Regions from separate parts of the Streptomyces sp. NPDC058579 genome, predicted to be linked through region 1. Evidence: riboswitches for the same ligand, from Rfam matches in the RefSeq annotation. Region 1 holds a riboswitch; each other region holds the start of a gene.
The links. Region 1 has a riboswitch for thiamine pyrophosphate ahead of thiC (phosphomethylpyrimidine synthase ThiC). Riboswitches for the same ligand answer to the same signal wherever they lie in the genome.
Positions count from the first base shown of each region.

Region 2: linked by a shared signal. The riboswitch ahead of thiO (glycine oxidase ThiO) and the one ahead of thiC (phosphomethylpyrimidine synthase ThiC) in region 1 are both predicted to bind thiamine pyrophosphate.
Region 3: linked by a shared signal. The riboswitch ahead of ACFWRO_RS32055 (thiamine ABC transporter substrate binding subunit) and the one ahead of thiC (phosphomethylpyrimidine synthase ThiC) in region 1 are both predicted to bind thiamine pyrophosphate.

Region 1 is NZ_JBHXPI010000001.1:450,316-455,250, forward strand. Features, by position in the region: gene ACFWRO_RS02140 (IclR family transcriptional regulator) at 1-546, shown strand, start outside; gene ACFWRO_RS02145 (SsgA family sporulation/cell division regulator) at 685-1,119, shown strand; gene ACFWRO_RS02150 (YibE/F family protein) at 1,124-2,527, opposite strand; TPP riboswitch at 2,599-2,746, shown strand; gene thiC (phosphomethylpyrimidine synthase ThiC) at 2,740-4,530, shown strand; gene ACFWRO_RS02160 (hypothetical protein) at 4,628-4,935, opposite strand, start outside.
Region 2 is NZ_JBHXPI010000032.1:17,594-22,528, forward strand. Features, by position in the region: gene metF (methylenetetrahydrofolate reductase [NAD(P)H]) at 1-117, opposite strand, end outside; gene thiE (thiamine phosphate synthase) at 251-901, opposite strand; gene ACFWRO_RS27490 (Rv2175c family DNA-binding protein) at 992-1,357, opposite strand; gene ACFWRO_RS27495 (NAD(P)/FAD-dependent oxidoreductase) at 1,402-2,604, opposite strand; gene ACFWRO_RS27500 (hypothetical protein) at 2,645-2,986, opposite strand; TPP riboswitch at 3,041-3,153, shown strand; gene thiO (glycine oxidase ThiO) at 3,151-4,353, shown strand; gene thiS (sulfur carrier protein ThiS) at 4,350-4,565, shown strand; gene ACFWRO_RS27515 (thiazole synthase) at 4,571-4,935, shown strand, end outside.
Region 3 is NZ_JBHXPI010000046.1:24,824-29,758, reverse strand. Features, by position in the region: gene ACFWRO_RS32060 (ABC transporter permease) at 1-1,552, opposite strand, end outside; gene ACFWRO_RS32055 (thiamine ABC transporter substrate binding subunit) at 1,591-2,670, opposite strand; TPP riboswitch at 2,757-2,864, opposite strand; gene rlmN (23S rRNA (adenine(2503)-C(2))-methyltransferase RlmN) at 2,894-4,000, opposite strand; gene ACFWRO_RS32045 (phosphatidate cytidylyltransferase) at 4,080-4,935, opposite strand, start outside.

The DNA.
Region 1 (4,935 bases):
GGGCGTCTCGCCGGTGGCGGAGTTCTGCAGAATCGTCGCACCAAGATCGAAGACTCCCTCGCGCACTGGCGCGACGAGATCGGGGTCCCCATCTACTTCGCGATCTACCGCGAGGGCGAGATCGAGCTCGTCGCTGTCGCCGACACCCCCGCCGCGCCGGCCGTGGACGAGTGGGCCGACTTCCGCGAGACGGGGCACGCACACGCGATCGGGCAGTGCCTGCTCAGCCAACTGGATTTGAAGAGTCGTCAAGACCACCTCGACCGCCATCCGGTCGAAGCCATCACTCCGTACACGGTGCGTAACCAGAGTGCCCTTTTGGAGCGTTTGGGCGGTATGGGGCGAATGGAGCCCCTGGTGGAGCGTCAGGAATATGCGCTCGGCACAGTTTGTGCCGCGATCCCCATCACGGCGGGGTCCACGGCGGCCGCGATGGCCATTTCCCTCCCCCTTCACCAGGAAGAACGGTTGCTGCCCGCAGTCGATCGGCTACGCAATGAGATTGGAAGGCTCCTCAGTTCCTTCGCTTTCTCTATCAGTATCTGAAAAATCACTCCTTGTGATCTGCTAGCCCTTCCAGCACGATTGCGTCAAGAGGGCCATGGGGGATCATTCCTGGCCGTTTTGATAACAGCTTTCAGCAGCCGTGTTTACACAACTGCTCCATCGACTGCGGGGTACATGATGCGAGAGTCGGTCCAAGCCGAGGTCCTGATGAGCTTCCTCGTCTCCGAGGAGCTCTCCTTCAGGATCCCGGTGGAACTGCGGTACGAGACCCGGGATCCCTACGCGGTGCGGATGACGTTCCACCTTCCCGGAGACGCGCCCGTGACCTGGGCGTTCGGCCGGGAGCTGCTGCTCGACGGCATCAACCGACCGAGCGGCGACGGCGACGTGCACATCGCCCCGACCGACCCCGAGGCCCTTTCGGACGTCGCCATCAGGCTCCAGGTCGGCAGCGACCGGGCCCTGTTCCGGGCCAGCGCTCCGCCGCTCGTCGCCTTCCTCGACCGTACGGACAAGCTGGTCCCGCTCGGTCAGGAACGGACACTTGGCGACTTCGAGGACAACCTGGAGGCGGCGCTCGGCCGGATCCTCGCGGAGGAGAACGCCGGCTGACCGGTCACTTCGCGCGGCGGCGCCGCCCGCCCCTGGGGGGCTTGGATGAACGCTTCTCCAGCGAGCCCGGCGAGCCGGCGCCGCCCGTCCGGCCCGCCACGCCCGCCCCACCCGGCCGGTCCGCCGAGACCACGAGCGCGGCGAGAACGGTCGTGACCGGAACGGAGGCGACAAGACCGATCGAACCGACCAGCGTGCGGACGATCTCCTCCGCGACGAGTTCGCTGTTGGCCACTGTCCCCACGCTGCTCTGCGCGATGGAGAAGAGCAGCAGCAGGGGCAGGGCCGCGCCGGCGTACGCGAGGACCAGCGTGTTCACCACGGACGCGATGTGGTCGCGGCCGATCCTGATGCCCGCCCGGTAGAGACCGCGCGGGCCGAGACGGGGATCGGCCTGGTGCAGCTCCCACACCGCCGAGGTCTGCGTCACCGTCACATCGTCGAGGACACCGAGCGAACCGATGATGATGCCCGCGAGCAGCAGACCGGACATGTCGATGTCCGGGTAGAGGCCGTGGATCAGGCCGGTGTTGTCGTCCGTGTTGCCGCTCAGCGAGGCCCAGCTGATGAAGAACGAGCCGAGCAGTCCGATCAACAGCAGCGAGATCAGGGTCCCGAGCACCGCGACCGAGGTGCGGGCGGACAGGCCGTGGCACATGTAGAGCGCGATCAGCATGATCGCGCTCGATCCGACCACCGCCACCACCAGCGGATTCGAGCCCTGAAGGATCGCCGGCAGGATGAAGAAGGTCAGGATCATGAAGCTGATGGCGAGCGCGATCAGGGCCATCACCCCGCGCATCCGGCCGACCAGCACGACCGCCACGGCGAAGATCAGGCCGAGCACCGCCAGCGGGACCTTGCGGTTCACGTCCGTCACCGAGTACTGCAGGTCGCGCGGCGCGTCCGGCGCGTACGCCACCACCACGCCCTGCCCGTCGTCCAGTTGGCGCGGCGCGTCCGGCTGCACGATCTCGATGAACGTACGGCCCTTGTCCGGACCGCTCGTGACCTCGATCGTCGCCTTCTCGCACTGTCCCTGCTGGGCGTTGACCGCCTCGCGCCCCTCGGGGGTCGAGGTGTCGCCGGTCGGCGGGACCTGAGCGGCGTTCACGTCGCTGCAGTCGACCTGCTCCACCGAGACGACCTTGCCCTGGTACGTCTGCCGGTCGAAGCCGACACCGGTGCGCTCGTGTTCCGGTGCGCCGCCCGGCCACAGCACCACGAGCCCGACCACCACCGCCGTGGCGAACGGGATCAGGACAGCGGCGATGACCCTGCGCAGATGCCGGGAGACGGGTGCGGCCGGCCCATGGCTGTGCGAGTGGCCGTGCCCGTGGCCCGCGTCGCCAGGGGCGCCACGGCCGTCATGACCGTCGGGTTCTGGGGTCTGCTGCGAGGAAGTCACCGACCGATCATCGCAAGAACGGCGGGGGCCCACTGTTCAGCACGGCCGGATTGACGCTAGCGTGGTGACACCTTTGCACACGCGGGAGCTCGGAGCACCGGGCTGAGAGGGCGCTGATCACCGTACGCGCGTACTGGACGTACGTACGGGAGGAGGCTGCGCCGACCGCCGAACCTGTTACCGGGTAATGCCGGCGTAGGGAGATCGGTCTCATGACCATTCAGGATGCACGCACGCCTGCCACCAGCGAGAACGCCGGCCAGGACGAGCGCAAGCCGGGCTGGCACAAGGGGTACGTCGAGGGCTCGCGCCCCGACCTCCGGGTGCCCGTCCGGCAGGTGCACCTCACCAACGGCAAGGACGTGACGCTGTACGACACGTCCGGTCCGTACACCGACCCCACCATCGACACCGACGTACGGCGGGGCCTGCCGCCGCTGCGCGAGAACTGGATCATCGCGCGGGGTGACACCGAGGAGTACGCGGGCCGCCCGGTCCGTCCCGAGGACGACGGCATCAAGCACACCTCGCCGCGCGGCGGTGGGCTGAAGAACCTCGACGCCGTCTTCCCCGGCCGCCCGCGCCTGCCCCGCCGGGGTCGCGGCGGCGAGGCCGTGACTCAACTCGCGTACGCCCGCCGGGGCGAGATCACCCCGGAGATGGAGTACGTCGCGATCCGCGAGAACGTCTCTCCCGAGGTTGTACGGGAGGAGATCGCGGCGGGGCGTGCCGTACTCCCGGCCAACGTCAACCACCCGGAGATCGAGCCGATGATCATCGGCAAGCGGTTCCTGGTGAAGGTCAACGCCAACATCGGCAACTCCGCTGTCACCTCCTCCATCGAGGAGGAGGTGGACAAGATGACCTGGGCGACCAAGTGGGGCGCCGACACGGTCATGGACCTGTCCACCGGCCGCAACATCCACACCACGCGCGAGTGGGTGCTGCGCAACTCTCCCGTGCCGATCGGCACCGTGCCGCTCTACCAGGCCCTGGAGAAGGTCGACGGGAAGGCCGAGGAGCTGACCTGGGAGATCTACAAGGACACCGTCATCGAGCAGGCCGAGCAGGGCGTCGACTACATGACGGTCCACGCCGGCGTGCTGCTGCCGTACGTCCCGCTGACCGCCCGTCGCAAGACCGGTATCGTCTCGCGCGGCGGCTCGATCATGGCCGCCTGGTGCCTCGCGCACCACAAGGAGAACTTCCTCTACACGAACTTCGAGGAGCTCTGCGAGATCCTCGCGACGTACGACGTCACGTACTCGCTCGGCGACGGCCTGCGCCCGGGTTCGATCGCGGACGCCAACGACGAGGCGCAGTTCGCCGAGCTGCGCACGCTCGGCGAGCTGAACACGATCGCCAAGCGGCACAACGTGCAGACCATGATCGAGGGCCCCGGGCACGTCCCGATGCACAAGATCAAGGAGAACATCGACCTCCAGCAGGAGATCTGCGAGGAGGCGCCGTTCTACACGCTCGGCCCGCTGACCACGGACGTCGCGCCCGCGTACGACCACATCACCTCGGGCATCGGCGCCGCGATGATCGCCTGGTGGGGCACGGCGATGCTCTGCTACGTCACGCCCAAGGAGCACCTGGGCCTGCCGAACCGCGACGACGTGAAGACGGGCGTCATCACGTACAAGATCGCGGCGCACGCCGCGGACCTGGCCAAGGGGCACCCGGGGGCGCAGGAGTGGGACGACGCGCTGTCGGACGCGCGGTTCGAGTTCCGCTGGGAGGACCAGTTCAACCTGGCGCTCGACCCGGACACGGCCCGTGAGTTCCACGACGAGACGCTGCCGGCCGAGCCCGCGAAGACCGCGCACTTCTGCTCGATGTGCGGTCCGAAGTTCTGCTCGATGAAGATCTCGCAGGACATCCGCCGGGAGCACGGCGGCGACCTCAAGGCGGACGAGATCTCGGCCGGGATGGCGGAGAAGTCCAAGGAGTTCGCGGCGGCCGGCAACCGCGTCTACCTGCCGCTGGCGGAGCAGTAGCCGCAAGGGCCCGCGACCCACGGGGGGATCGCGGGCCCCTTCGCCCCGATCCGGGACTTCGTCCGTGTGAACCCGGTGGCCGTTCCCCTGCTCCGGCTCAGTCCGGTCGGCGTTCCGAAGGGCCGATCTCCGGGCCGGTGTAGTCGGGGCCGGTGAAGTCCGGGCTCGTGAAGTCGGGCCCGGTGAAGTTGGGGCTCGTGAAGGTGGGGCGCGTTCCGGACGCGCCTTCGTTCGGGCTGGAGAAGTCCGGTCCGCTGTAGCCGATCTTCGGTATGCGGTCGGTGCGCGGCGGCGGCACGGACGGTGGGTCGGGTGGTCCGGGGGCGGCCAGGGCCTCGCGCAGGAACGGCAGAATGCCCCGTTCCAGCAGGGCGCGGCGCCAGGCCTCCCTGGCCCGGGACAGCT
Region 2 (4,935 bases), on a different contig from region 1:
GCCCTTCTCGGTGCGGGGCGCGAAGAACTCGAACGAGTACGACGGCTTGCCGGACGCGAGGATCTCGCGGACCGTGCGTGCGCGGTCCGAGCGGGTGGAAGCGGTACCTAGGGCCATACCGGCAGGTTAGACGCGGTGCTGCGGCCGACGAAGTGCTGTCCGAGTCGTGGACACCTTTTTGGACAGCGTTCGGGCGGGGTTTCCCTGGCGCCCATCGGGGCGCCACGGGGGGCGCTACGCAGGACAGGCGTTACGCGGAGCGCTCGCGGATCCGCTTGGCCAGACGGGCTGTAGCCGCGGCCGGGTCGTCGGCCTCGGTGATCGCGCGGACGACGACGATCCGGCGGGCGCCCGCGTCCAGGACCTCGTCGAGATTGGTCTCGTCGATACCGCCGATCGCGAACCAGGGCCGGTCCTGCTCCAGGGCGGCGGCGTACCGCACGAGGCCGAGGCCGGGGGCGTACCGCCCGGGCTTGGTGGGGGTGGGCCAGCAGGGGCCGGTGCAGAAGTAGTCCACGCCCGGCTCGACGGCGGCCGCGTCCACCTCGGACTCGGCGTGGCAGGAGCGGCCGATCAGGACGTCCTCGCCGAGGATCTTCCGGGCGGCGGGGACGGGCAGGTCGTTCTGGCCGAGGTGCAGCACGTCGGAGCCGATGGCGTGGGCGACGTCGGCCCGGTCGTTCACCGCGAGCAGCTTGCCGTGCCGGCGGCAGGCCTCGGCGAAGACGGCGAGGTGCTCCAGCTCCTCGCCGGCCTCCATGCCCTTGTCGCGGAGCTGCACGATGTCCACGCCGGAGGAGAGCACGGCGTCGAGGAAGGCCGGGAGGTCTCCCTGGCGCCTGCGGGCGTCCGTGCAGAGGTAGAGCCGGGCGTCGGCGAGCTGCGCGCGAGGCGTGGACATGGGTGCTTCCCCCCGTTGGGTGCGGCGGTCCGAGGGGGCCGGGCGAAGCCGGCCCCCAGGGCCTCGTGTGGTGTCTTCAGAGCGTGTGCGTCAGACGGCGAGCGCCTGGGCCCGGCGCTTCACCTCCGTACCGCGATTCTCGCTGAGGGCCTGCGCGGGCGTGCCCGGCAGGGAGGGGTCGGGAGTGAAGAGCCACTCCAGCATTTCTTCGTCGCTGAAGCCGTCGTCCTTCAGGAGGGTCAGGGTCCCGGAGAGGCCCTTGACCACCTTGTCGCCGTCGATGAAGGCGGCGGGCACCTGAAGCGCCTTGTTCTCGCCGCGTCGTACGGCGATGAGCTGGCCCTCCTTGACCAGCTGCCGCACGCGCGTCACCTCGACATCGAGCATTTCCGCGATGTCGGGGAGGTAGAGCCAGGCGGGGACGAGAGCATCGGTCTTTGCGTCAATCTCGGTCACGGGACCAAGCCTGCCATCCCGGACTGACAGTCGGTAGTCGGGCCCTACTCGACTGCGGCCTTCAGGGGGACGGAAGGGTCGGTGGCGCGGGTCGGGTCGAGCCTCGCGCCGGACTCGATCAGCTTGCGGCCCTGGGCCAGGTCGCGGGGGCGGCCGACGGCGAGCACGGCGACGAGGGCGCCGTCGTTGAGCCAGAGGACGGACCAGGAGGGGTCGGCCGGGTCGCCGCGGCGGACCAGTTCGGCGGCTCCGGCGTGGTGGCCGGCGTACTGCACGAACCGGCCGAACTGCTCGGACCAGAAGTACGGCACCGGGTCGTAGACCGTGGGGGTCTCGCCGATGATGTCGGCGGCGACGGTCCGGGGGCCCTGGAGCGCGTTGTCCCAGTGGTGGACGAGGAGCCGGGCGCCGTAGCGGGCGGAGGGGAAGGAGGCGCAGTCGCCGACGGCGTACACGTCGGGCAGAGAGGTGCGCAGCCGGTCGTCGGCGGTGACGGAGCCGTCCGCGCCCAGGGCGATGCCGGAGCCGGTGAGCCACCGGGTGGCAGGCCGGGCGCCGATGCCGACGACGACCGCGTCGGCGGGCAGCCGCCGGCCGTCGGTCAGGACGACCGTGCCGGGTTCGACGGACTCCACGCGCGCGTGGGTGAGGAGCTCGGCGCCGCTCTCCTCGTACCAGCGCGCCATCGGGGCGGCGACCTCGGCGGGCAGCGCGCCGGCGAGCGGGCGGTCGGCGGCCTCGACGACGGTGACCGCGCACCCCGCCTCGCGCGCGGCGGTGGCGAACTCGGCGCCGATCCAGCCGGCGCCGACGACCACGATGTCGTGGCGGCGCTCCAGGACGGGCCTGAGGCGGGCGGCGTCGTCGAGGGTGCGCAGCAGGTGGACCCCGGGGACGCCCTCGGTGCCGGGCAGGGTGATCGGTTCGGCGCCGGTGGCGAGGACCAGGACGTCGTACGGGACGGGTCCGGCCTCGGTCTCGATCTCGTGGTCGTCGGCGCGCAGCCCGGTCACGTCGAGGCCGAGGCGCAGGTCGATGGAGAGCGCCTCGAAGTCGACGTCGAAGGCGGAGTCCTCGGCCTTGCCGAGGAGGACCGCCTTGGACAGGGGCGGCCGGTCGTAGGGCTGGTGGGGCTCGGCCCCGATGAGGGTGACCGTTCCGGTGAAGCCCTGTTCGCGCAGGGCGACGGCGGTCTGCACCCCCGCCATACCGGCGCCCACGACGACGACCCGCTGCTCTGCCTGCATCTGCTCGCTCACCCGTTCACCTTAACTATCTGACACATCGTCAGGAAGGCGGCTGCTCCACGACGCTGGTGCCGGAGCCCTCCTGGGACTCCCATGCCCAGCTCTCCTCCAGTCGAACGCGTCCGTCCGGCAGCTCCACCACGAGCGAGGCGCAATGCCCGGAAGAGGTCGTTCCGCCCTGCTTCAGCTGCACGTACCGGAAGTCGAGCCGATCCCCCGCGCGCGTGCCGACGAGAAACCCCCGCACCACGTCCCCGCCCGCGTACTCGGCCCAGATCCGGCCGTCCTCCTCGTGGTACGTGAACCGGGTACGCGTCCCGACCTGACCGGGAGCCTGGTCGGCGACCGGGGCGAGGATCAGACCGTCGAGAGAACGGGCCACGGTGGAGGCTCCCTTACTGGGCGTCGGGGGCTGGGGTTAGGCTGACCGTCAACGTAGAGCACTCGCGGGAGCCCGGACGCACCGGGCTGAGAGGGAGGCTGGCCGGCCTCCGACCGTACGAACCTGATCCGGGTCATGCCGGCGAAGGGAGGGGCTGGACGCCCATGTCGCGTACACGCAGTACGGGCAGTACAGGCAGTACACGCAGCACATGCAGTACCTCTGACGTTCTCGTCATCGGGGGCGGGATCATCGGCCTGGTCACCGCCTGGCGGTCCGCGCAGCGCGGGCTGTCCACGGCGGTCGTGGACCCCGAACCGGGCGGCGGGGCCGCCCGCGTGGCGGCCGGGATGCTCGCCGCCGTCACCGAACTCCACTACGGCGAGGAGACCCTCCTCGCCCTCAACCTCGCCTCCGCGCGCCGCTACCCCGCGTTCGTCGCCGAACTCCAGGACGCCACAGGGCACGACGTCGGCTACCGCGCCTGCGGCACGCTCGCCGTCGCGCTCGACGCCGACGACCGGGCCCATCTGCGCGATCTGCACGCCCTGCAGATCCGCTCCGGCCTGGAGTCGGAGTGGCTCAGCGGCCGCGAGTGCCGCCGCCTGGAGCCGATGCTGGCGCCGGGCGTGCGCGGCGGACTGCGGGTCGACGGCGACCACCAGGTCGATCCGCGCCGCCTCGCCGCCGCGCTCGTCACCGCCTGCGAGCGGGCCGGGGTGGTCTTCCACCGGAGCCTCGCCGAACGCCTTACGGTGGTACGGGACCGGGCCACGGGCGTGACGCTCACCGACGGCTCCGCCCTGGAGGCGGACCAGGTCGTGCTGGCCGCGGGCAGCCTCAGCGGCCGGCTCGCGGGCGTACCGCAGGAGGTCCTGCCGCCCGTACGTCCCGTCAAGGGACAGGTCCTGCGGCTCACCGTGCCGCCCGCGTTCGCGCCGTTCCTGTCCCGGACCGTCCGGGCGGTCGTGCGCGGCAGCCACGTCTACCTGGTCCCGCGCGAGAACGGCGAGCTGGTCGTCGGCGCGACCAGCGAGGAGCTGGGCTGGGACACCACCGTCACGGCGGGCGGGGTGTACGAGCTGCTCCGCGACGCCCACGAGCTGGTCCCCGGCCTCACCGAGCTGCCGCTCACCGAGACCCTGGCGGGCCTGCGCCCCGGCTCGCCGGACAACGCACCGCTGCTCGGCCCGACCGCGCTCGACGGCCTCCGCCTTGCCACCGGGCACTACCGCAACGGCGTGCTGCTCACCCCGGTCACCGGCGACGTCATGGCCGAGTTCCTCACCACCGGCGTGCTTCCTGACGAGGCCCGCCCCTTCACTCCCCGCCGCTTCTCCCCCGTACGACAGGAGCAGCCCGCATGACCGCCACGAACACGACCGTCTCCGTCAACGGCGAGGCGCGTGTCCTCGCCGCGCCCACGACCCTCGACTCCCTGGTCACCACGCTCACCGCCGCGCCCGCCGGCGTGGCGGCGGCCGTCAACGAGACCGTCGTGCCGCGCAGCCAGTGGTCCGCGACCGTCCTCGGCGAGGGCGACCGGGTCGAGGTCCTCACCGCCGTACAGGGAGGCTGAGCGCCATGTCCGACGACACCTTCCTCCTCGGCGGTACGGAGTTCTCCTCCCGGCTGATCCTCGGCACGGGCGGGGCCCCGAGCCTGGAGATCCTCGAACGCTCCCTCGCCGTCAGCGGCACCGAGCTGACCACCGTCGCCATGCGGCGGCTCGACCCGACCGTGCGGGGCTCGGTCCTCTCCGTCCTGGAGAAGCTCTCGATCCGCGTCCTGCCGAACACGGCGGGCTGTTTCACGGCGGGCGAGGCGATCCTGACCGCGCGCCTGGCCCGGGAGGCGCTCGGCACCGACTGGATCAAGCTGGAGGTCATCGCCGACGAGCGGACCCTGCTGCCTGACCCGGTCGAGACCCTCGACGCGGCCGAGACGCT
Region 3 (4,935 bases), on a different contig from region 1:
ACACCACCATCAGAATCGTCGAAAGGGCCATGGCCTGGCCGTAGTTGAGCTCACCTGGCCGGCCGAGCAGCCGGGCGACGGCGACGGGCAGCGTCGGGTTGTCGGGCCGGGCGATGAAGACGGTCGCGCCGAACTCGCCCAGCGAGACGGCGAAGGCGAACCCGGCCGCGATGAGCACCGCCCGCCGCACCAGCGGCAGGTCGACCTCGCGCCAGGCCCGCAGCGGCGAGGCCCCGAGCACGGCCGCGGCCTCCCGCAGCCGCTCGTCCACCGCGCGCAGCACGGGCAGCATCGTCCGTACGACGAAGGGGACGCCGACCAGGGCCTGCGCGAGCGGGACGAGGATCCAGCTGGCCCGCAGGTCGAACGGCGGCTCGTCCAGGGTGATCAGGAAGCCGAAGCCGACCGTGACCGCCGACACCCCGAGGGGCAGCATCAGCAGCGCGTCGAAGCCGCGCACCAGCCGTCCCGCCCGGCGGGTCAGGGCGGCGGCCGCGAGTCCGCCGATGAGCAGGGCGAGGGCGGTGGCGACGACGGCGTACCGCAGCGAGTTCCCGATCGTGTCGACCATGGGCACGAGGAAGGTGCCGGAGGGGTCGACGGACTGGAGGGCCCGGTAGTAGTCGAGCCCGTACCCGTCGGGGGTGGCGAAGGACCGCTCGATCAGCACGGCGAGCGGCAGCACGAGCAGCAGCACGATCGAGACGAGGACGCCCGCGAAGAGCGCCCACGCGCCGATCCCTCGGGGCCGGTGCGCGGTCTGCTCGGGCGGTACGAGCTTCAGGGCCGTCTCCCGCCGCCGTACCGTCCGGGCGTGCACGGCGAGGACGACGCCGACGGCCACGAACTGGACGATGGTGAGGACGGCGGCCGTCGTCAGGTCGAAGCGGTCGACCGTCTGCCGGTAGATCTCCGTCTCCAGGGTGGAGTACGCCGGCCCGCCGAGGATCTGGACGACGGCGAAGGAGCCGGCGGTGAAGAGGAAGACCATCAGCGCGGCCGCGGCGACGGCGGGGGCGAGCGCGGGGAGCGTCACCGTCCGCCACGCACGGAACCGGGAGGCGCCGAGCACGCGGGCGGCCTCCTCCTGGCGGGGGTCGAGCTGCGCCCACAGGCCGCCGACGGTCCGGACGACGACGGCGTAGTTGAAGAAGACGTGCGCGAGGAGGATGGCCCAGACGGTGGTGTCCAGGCGGACGCCCCACAGCTCGTCGAGGAGCCCGCCGCGGCCGACGAGCGCGAGGAACGCCGTGCCGACCATGACGGTCGGCATCACGAAGGGCACGGTGACGACGGCGCGCAGCAGTCCCTTGCCGGGGAACTCGAAGCGCGCGAAGACGTACGCGCCGGGCAGCGCGATCAGCAGGGTCAGCGCGGTGGAGGCGAGCGCCTGCCAGAGGGTGAACCAGAGGACGTCGAGGATCTCCGGCCGGGTCAGCGTCTCGCCGAACCGGCCGAACTCCCACGCCCCGTCGACCCGCAGCCCGCGCTCGACGATCGAGGCGACGGGCCACGCGAAGAAGAGCGCGAAGAACGCGACGGGCACGACCATCAGGCCGAGCCGCGCCGCGCTTCCCCGGCGGTCGGGAACTACTTCAGAACGGTCGAGGACCACGACTGGATCCACTGGTCACGCTTCTCGGCGATCTTCTCCGGCGCCATGGTCTGCGGCTTGTCGATCACCACACCGTGCTTGGTGAACAGCTCGGGCAGCTGCGCGCCCTCGGTCACCGGGTTGACGAACATCTGCAGCGGCATGTCGTCCTGGAACTTCTTGGAGATCAGGAAGTCGATCAGCGCCTTGCCGCCCTCGGGGTTCTTCGCCCCGTTCAGCAGACCGGCGAACTCGACCTGCCGGAAGCAGGTGCCGGTGGAGACCCCGGTCGGGGCGTCCTTCGGCTGCGGCTCGGAGTAGAGGACCTCGACCGGCGGGCTGGAGGCGTACGAGACGACCAGCGGGCGGTCTCCCTTGGCCTGCTTGCCGCCGGCAGAGCCGGAGAACTCCTGGTTGTAGGCGAGCTCCCAGCTGTCGACGGTCTTCACGCCGTTGGCCTTGAGCTTCGTCCAGTAGTCCTGCCAGCCGTCGTCGCCGTACCGCGCGGCGGTGCCGAGCAGGAAGCCGAGGCCCGGGGAGGACTTCTCGGGGTTCTCGACCACGAGCAGGTTCTTGTACTCCGGCTTGGCCAGGTCGTCGAAGGTCTGCGGGGGCGCGAGCTTCTTGTCGGCGAAGTACTTCTTGTCGTAGTTGACGCAGATGTCGCCCGTGTCGACCGGGGTGACCCGGTGCTCCTTGTCGAGCTTCGTCTCGGGCAGCACCAGGTCGAGACCCTTCGCCTCGTACGGGACGAAGATCCCGTTGTCGAGCGCGCGGGAGAGCAGGGTGTTGTCGACGCCGAAGAAGACGTCTCCCTGCGGGGAGCCCTTGGTCAGGATCTCCTTGTTGACGGCGACGCCCGCGTCACCGCTCTTGAGGACCTTGACGGTGAAGCCGGTCTGCTTGGTGAACTCCGCCAGGACCTCCTTGGAGGCGTTGAAGGAGTCGTGACTCACGAGGGTCACGGTCTTCGGCCTGGGCTCACCGCTCTTGCCCGCCGCGTCCCTGATGTCCTCGGTGCCGCACGCGGCGAGCGTGGTGACGCCCAGCGCTGCGGCGATCGCCGTGGCGACCATCTTCTTGGTGCTCACTGAAATTCCTCCTGGGTGTGACCAGGAAGAGACGCGGCCCTGCCCACCGGGAGATGGGCAGGGCGCAACAGCTTGAGTTGCGACCGAACTTCCTACCCAGAATGACCTGGGCGAGGTTCAGAGGGTCTGCGGTCCGATGACCGCACTCTCAGCGCTGTGGCGCTCCCCTGTCGGAATATGGAGATGTGTTCGAGCACAGACTACAAGGTCAGCGCTCCGAGGCCGCCAGCTGTCCACAGGCACCGTCGATCTCCTGCCCGCGGGTGTCACGGACGGTGACGGGAACGCCGTGGGCGGCGATGGCCTCGACGAAGGCCTTCTCGTCCTCGGGCCGGGACGCGGTCCACTTAGACCCGGGCGTCGGGTTCAGCGGAATGAGATTGACATGTACCCGCTTGCCCTTGAGCAGCCGCCCGAGCAGGTCGCCCCGCCAGGCCTGGTCGTTGATGTCGCGGATCAGGGCGTACTCGATGGAGATCCGGCGGCCGGACTTCTCGGCGTACTCCCACGCGGCGTCGAGGACCTCGCGGACCTTCCAGCGGGTGTTGACGGGCACGAGGGTGTCGCGCAGCTCGTCGTCGGGGGCGTGCAGCGATACGGCCAGCCGGCACTTGAAGCCCTCGTCGGCGAAGCGCAGCATCGCGGGCACGAGGCCCACGGTGGAGACGGTGATCCCGCGCTGCGAAAGCCCGAGCCCGTCCGGCTCGGGGTCGGTCAGCCGCCGGACGGCACCGACGACCCGCTTGTAGTTGGCGAGCGGCTCGCCCATGCCCATGAACACGATGTTGCTGAGCCGCGCGGGCCCACCGGGCACTTCACCGTCACGCAGGGCGCGCATCCCGTCGACGATCTGGTGCACGATCTCTGCGGTCGACAGGTTCCGGTCGAGCCCGGCCTGACCGGTGGCGCAGAACGGACAGTTCATCCCGCAGCCGGCCTGCGAGGAGATGCACATGGTGACCCGGTCCGGGTACCGCATGAGCACGGACTCGACGAGCGTGCCGTCGTGCAGCTTCCACAGGGTCTTACGGGTGGTGTCGTCGTCGCACGAGATGTGCCGGACCACCGACATCAGGTCGGGCAGCAGCTCCCCCTGCAGCTTCTCGCGGGAGCCGGCGGGGATGTCGGTCCACTCGGCGGGGTCGTGGGCGTACCGCGCGAAGTAGTGCGTGGACAGCTGCTTGGCGCGGAACGGCTTCTCGCCGATCGCGGCGACGGCTTCCTTGCGCTCGGCGGGCGTGAGGTCGGCGAGGTGCCGCGGCGGCTTCTTGGCTCCGCGGGGCGCGACGAAAGTGAGTTCTCCGGGCTTCGGCATGGTCCTACCAGTGTCGCAGAGGAACGGGGAAGGGCCCGCAGTCTGTGGACAACGGGCCCTTCACCCACAGATTCGCAGGTCAGGTGGTGCCGACGAAGACGACGAGCAGCAGCCAGACCACCGGAGCCGTAGGCAGCAAGGAGTCCAGCCGGTCCATGATGCCGCCATGGCCCGGCAGCAGCGTGCCCATGTCCTTGATGCCGAGGTCGCGCTTGATCATCGACTCGCCGAGGTCGCCGAGCGTCGCGCTCGCCGCCACCGCGAGGCCGAGCACCAGGCCCTGCCACCACGAGCCGTCGTCGATCAGGAACTCCATGCACAGCGCGCCCGCCGCCATCGCGAACGTCACCGCCCCGAGCAGGCCCTCGCGGGTCTTGCCGGGGCTGATCCGCGGTGCCAGCTTGTGCTTGCCGAAGCGCCAGCCGATCGCGTACGCGCCGGTGTCGCTGACGACCGTGAGCAGCAGGAACGTGAGGACCCGCTCCGCACCGTCGTCGGCCGTGAGCATCAGCGCCACGAACGTCGCCAGGAACGGCACGTAGAACGCGGCGAAGACGCCCGCCGTGACGTCCTTCAGATAGCCCTCGGGCGGCTCCGTCATGCGCCACACGAGGACCGCGAGGGCGGTCAGGGCCATGGCGACCCAGGCCCCCTCCGCCCCGCGGACATAGCCGGCCACGACCATCGCCGCGCCACCGACCGCCAGCGGGACGAGCGGAGCCTTGATGCCCTTGCGCTCCTGGAGTCGGGAGGTGAGCTCCCACAGACCGACGACGACGGCGACCGCTATGACGCCGACGAACGCGGCCTTCCAGATGAAAAGGGACGCGACGATGACGGCGCCGAGCCCGACCCCGACTCCTATGGCCGCGCCCAGGTCGCGCCCCGCGCTCTTCTTCTGCGGGGAAGCGGGCCGATTCGGGCTGGACATGGGC